Regions from separate parts of the Pseudodesulfovibrio cashew genome, predicted to be linked through region 2. Evidence: predicted binding sites of a transcription regulator. Region 2 holds the regulator's gene; the other holds the start of a gene.
The links. The regulator sigma-54, encoded in region 2, starts transcription at its own class of promoters, with help from an activator protein. The targets are predictions, from matches to a motif close to CTGGCACGGNNNNTGCTT.
Positions count from the first base shown of each region.

Region 1: GM415_RS01290 (ammonium transporter) is a predicted target of sigma-54. The motif match lies at 1,317-1,334, and genes of this name have one in related genera.

Region 1 covers NZ_CP046400.1:290,118-292,520, reverse strand. The annotation lists gene GM415_RS01300 (3-dehydroquinate synthase II family protein) at 1-26, opposite strand, end outside; gene GM415_RS01295 (2-amino-3,7-dideoxy-D-threo-hept-6-ulosonate synthase) at 45-839, opposite strand; gene GM415_RS01290 (ammonium transporter) at 1,385-2,403, shown strand, end outside.
Region 2 covers NZ_CP046400.1:3,006,767-3,009,169, forward strand. The annotation lists gene lptB (LPS export ABC transporter ATP-binding protein) at 1-478, shown strand, start outside; gene rpoN (RNA polymerase factor sigma-54) at 724-2,130, shown strand; gene hpf (ribosome hibernation-promoting factor, HPF/YfiA family) at 2,162-2,403, shown strand, end outside.

The DNA.
Region 1 (2,403 bases), 1.2 Mb from region 2:
ACGGATTTGAAGATGACTTTTTTCATGGGGTGTTTCCGTATGTACTATTTGAGATGGTTGAGGGCGGTCTCCACGGACTCGTCGCCGTGAACAACCATGTTCAGGGCCTCCACCAGGCGGGTGGGATCGTCATGCTGGAAGACGTTTCGACCGACAGAGAGGCCCGCGCCGCCGGCTTCCAGAGAGTCGTGGACCATCTGGAGGAAAGATTCTGTGCTGTCGAGCTTGGGGCCTCCGGCGATGACCACGGGTACACAACAGGCGTCGCATACTTTGCCGAAGGTGTCGATGTCGCCGGTGTAGGGAACCTTGATGATGTCCGCGCCCAGTTCGGTGCCGACGCGGGCGCAGTGGGCGACCACTTCGGGATCGTATTCGTCTTTCACCTTGGGGCCGCGGGCGTAGATCATGGACAGGAGCGGAATGCCCCAGTTGGAGGCTTCGGAGGCCACCCTGCCGAAGTCGCTGAGCATGGCGGCTTCGGTTTCGTCGCCGAGGTTGCAGTGAATGGAGACGGCGTCAGCTCCCAGGCGGATGGCGTCTTCGACGCTGGCGACCAGGGATTTTGCGTTGGGGAAGGGGGAAAGCGTGGTGGACGCGGACAGGTGGACGATGAGGCCGATGTCCTTGCCCTGGGCGCGGTGTCCGCAGCGGACCAGCCCTTTATGCTCGATGACTGCGTTTGCGCCGCCATCGACGACCCGCCCAACGGCCTCGCGCATGTCCACCAGCCCGTCGATGGGGCCGACTGTCACGCCGTGGTCCATGGGAACGATGATGGTGCGTCCGGTGTTGCGGTTGACGATTCTCTCCAGCCTGATTGCCTTGCCGATGTGCATGATTCTCTCCTCGTAGGTTTTTCTCTCTCTTCAAACCGGGACCGGCGGATCGACGACAACTTAAAAAACAAGGGCCGCCGGCTTTCGCCCGCGGCCCTTGAAGAGGTTTTCTTAGTTGTAATCAGCCATTTGCTTACAGTGTACCTCTCCCCTGACCGCGAGCGCGGGAATACCAGTAGCCAAAATAAAAGTTGGTAAAGTATGCGGGTAGAGAGGTGTTAAACTTCATGGTGAAGGGAACCTAACACTAGGGTAGAAGTTGTGTCAACAATTATATTTGTTACGATTTCAATTAGATAGGACATAACAGGTTATTTTTTTGCGACCGGCGGTCATTTTTTCAATTTTGTGCGTATTGACAATTTTGGGGCAAAAAATCGGTTGCAAAAATGTAATAAATAACAAAATTGCTAAAAAGTGCAAATGTAAAATCGGCTGAGAACAACGATTTTACGCCAATATCAACAAAAAACGACTTTGGCACGGGTCTTGATAGAGGGGGGCTCAGGTTAGTAACGCATTCCACTTCAAGGAGGAGTACCGTAATGTTTTTGAGAAAGTCCCCGACCCACAAGTTCCCGAAGGTCGCAATAGCACTCGCAGCCGCAGTGGCTGTCCTTGCTCCGACCCTCGCCCACGCTGAAGAGGTAGAGTACCTCACCCAGTTCAACGCCAACATCCTTTGGACGCTCGTAGCCGCATGTCTGGTTATGATCATGCAGGCCGGTTTTGCCTGCGTCGAGGCCGGTTTCACCCGCGCCAAATCCGCCGGTAACATCATGATGAAGAACTTCCTGGACTTCGCCGCCGGCTCCATCGTCTTTTTCCTGTTCGGCTTCGGCCTGATGTTCGGCCTTGATGCCGGCGGCTTCTTCGGCACCTCCGGCTTCGGCCTGGGTGGCGTTGCCGCAGGCGACCTCTCCTGGACCTACACCTTCTGGTTCTTCCAGTCCGTGTTCGCCGCCACCGCCGCCACCATCGTTTCCGGCGGCATGGCCGAGCGTACCAAGTTCGGCAGCTACGTTGTGGTTTCCATCATCCTCAGCGGCCTGATCTACCCCATCTCCGGTCACTGGGCCTGGGGTTCCCTGTGGCTGGGCGATGACGGCGCCGGTTGGCTCGAAGCCTACGGCTTCTGCGACTTCGCCGGTTCCTCCGTCGTTCACTCCGTGGGTGGCTGGATCGCCCTGGCCGGCGCCATGGTGCTCGGTCCCCGCATCGGCAAGTACTCCGAGGACGGCAAGGCCAACGCTATCCCGGGTCACAACATTCCCCTGGCCGGTCTCGGCGTCTTCATCCTCTGGTTCGGTTGGTTCGGTTTTAACCCCGGTTCCACCACCACAGCTGACGACACCATCGGCCTGATCGCCATGAACACCTCCCTGGCCGCCTGTGCCGGCGTGCTCGGCTCCATGGTCATCTCCTGGTTCCGCTTCGGCAAGCCGGACATCTCCATGACCATGAACGGCGCCCTGGCTGGTCTGGTCGGTATCACCGCCCCCTGCGCCACCGTCACTCCCGGCGGCTCCATCATCATCGGCCTGGTCGCTGGTGTGCTGGTCGT
Region 2 (2,403 bases):
TCTGCCGCAGGAGAGCTCCATCTTCAAGAAGCTCTCGGTCCGGCAGAATCTGGAGATCATTCTCGAGCAGACGTCCCTCAATACCGCGGCCCAGAAGCGCCGGGCCGAGGAACTCATGGAGATGTTCACCATTACCAAGCTGGCGGACCAGGCGGCAATGTTCCTCTCGGGCGGAGAGCGCCGCAGACTGGAAATCGCCAGGGCTTTGATAATGGACCCTCAGTTCATTCTCCTGGACGAACCTTTTGCCGGGATTGATCCCATCGCCGTCATCGATATTCAGGAGATCATTTCCGTGCTCAAATCCATGGGCATCGGCATTCTTATTTCCGACCACAACGTTCGGGAAACACTCAATATTTGTGACCGTGCGTATCTTGTGTACGAGGGGACCGTCATCCTTGAGGGGACGCCTGCAGAGATCGTGCAGGATAGCCGCGCTCGTCAGATCTATCTTGGCGAAGACTTCCGCCTGTAACGCCTTTTCGGCACCTTTTTTACCTTTGGTGATTTACACCGTCATGAAAGGTTGGTACAATTCTTTCATGTGCCATATCTTCCACTTTTAATTCAATACTCACAACGAGTTAGCAGGATGTTCTTGCAACATTCCTCTCAATGTGGCATAGTTTATCTCAAGAAATCCAACTTCAATGATGGAAAAAGTATTTTGCAGATAGAATTGTATATATGCGCGTTTGCCGCGGATGAGGCCTGATAACTATGGGCCTTGAACTCAGGCAACAACTCAAGCTTTCTCAGCAGCTGGTCATGACGCCCCAGTTGCAGCAGGCCATCAAACTGCTGCAGCTTTCCCGTCTTGAGCTTCTGGAAACGGTGCAGCAGGAACTCATGGAGAATCCATTTCTCGATGAGACCGAGACCGAGACCGAGATTCGGGAGAAGGAAACCCTGACCGAATCCCAGGCCGAGGAAGAGCTTGTACGCACAGCCGACTGGGAAAATTACCTGGGCGAGTTCTCCAGTACCTCCAAGCAGGCCATGGCTCGTGACTCCGAGGTGCCGGAAGAGGGGCTTTCCTTTGAGGCTCGGCTGGCATCCAAGCCCTCACTTGAAGGGCATCTCAACTGGCAGATGCGGCTTTCCAATTTTACCGAACGGGAAGTGGCCATCGGTGAAACCGTTATCGGCAATGTGGACCACAACGGGTACCTCCAGGCCTCCAACGAAGAGATCATGTCCATGGTTTCGGCCACTGAGGAGGAGATCGATTCCGTGATCGAGCGGATCAAGCGTCTCGATCCCGTTGGTGTGGGCGCGCGTACTCCTCAGGAGTGTCTGCTCGTCCAGATGGAGGTACTCGGTTACGATGACCCCATTCTCGAGTCGCTGGTCAGGGATCACCTTGAGGACCTGGAAAAGAACCGTTACAAGCCCCTGGCGCGAAAGTTCAAGATTTCCATGGAAGAACTCAAGGAATACCTTGATCTCCTCCAGACCTTGGATCCCATGCCGGGCACCAATTTTTCTTCCACCGAGCCGCATTACGTCAGCCCTGACGTCTTCGTCTACAAGTACGGCGACGAGTTCGTGATCATTCTCAACGAGGATGGTCTGCCTCGCTTGCAGATGAATTCTTTTTACATGGATTCCATGAAAGGCGCCAAAGACAAGGAAAAGGACTATTTTCAGGAAAAGATGCGTTCTGCCGCATGGTTGATGAAAAGTCTGTACCAACGCCAAAGAACCTTGTATAAAGTAGTTGAGAGTATTGTCCGTTTTCAACGGGAGTTCTTTGAAGAGGGCGTAACCAAGCTCAGACCATTGATACTTAAGGAGGTTGCCGAAGATATCGAGATGCACGAGTCCACGGTGAGCCGCATTACCACAAGCAAGTATGTGTCCACGCCGCACGGTATTTTCGAGTTGAAGTTCTTCTTCAACAGTGCGCTGGATTTGAATGACGGTTCCCAGGTGGGTTCGGAAAGCGTCAAGGCGCTCATCAAGCAGATGATCGCCGAGGAAGATGCGAAGAAACCACTGAGCGATGAAAAAATCGGCGAGATACTGAAGGAGAAGCTGGATGTTAACATCGCCCGGCGCACCGTCGCCAAGTATCGTTCTGCAATGGGTATCGCCTCATCTTCAAAGCGCAAGCAATACTTCTGATCTTGTTGGACTTATAACCAGGAGGTAGAGTATGAACATAAGCTTCACTTTCAAGAACTTCGACCCGTCTGATCATCTCAAGGGTTATGCGCAGAAGCGTTTTGAAAAGGTGGCCAAGTTCGTTTCCGACTCCGAGGCCGATCTTCAGGTGAACCTGCTGGTCGACAAGTTCCGCCATAAGGCAGATGTCATTCTCAACGCGGACGCAATCCATATATCGGCATATGAAGACTCCGAAGACATGTATTCCACCATCGACATGGTGCTCGACAA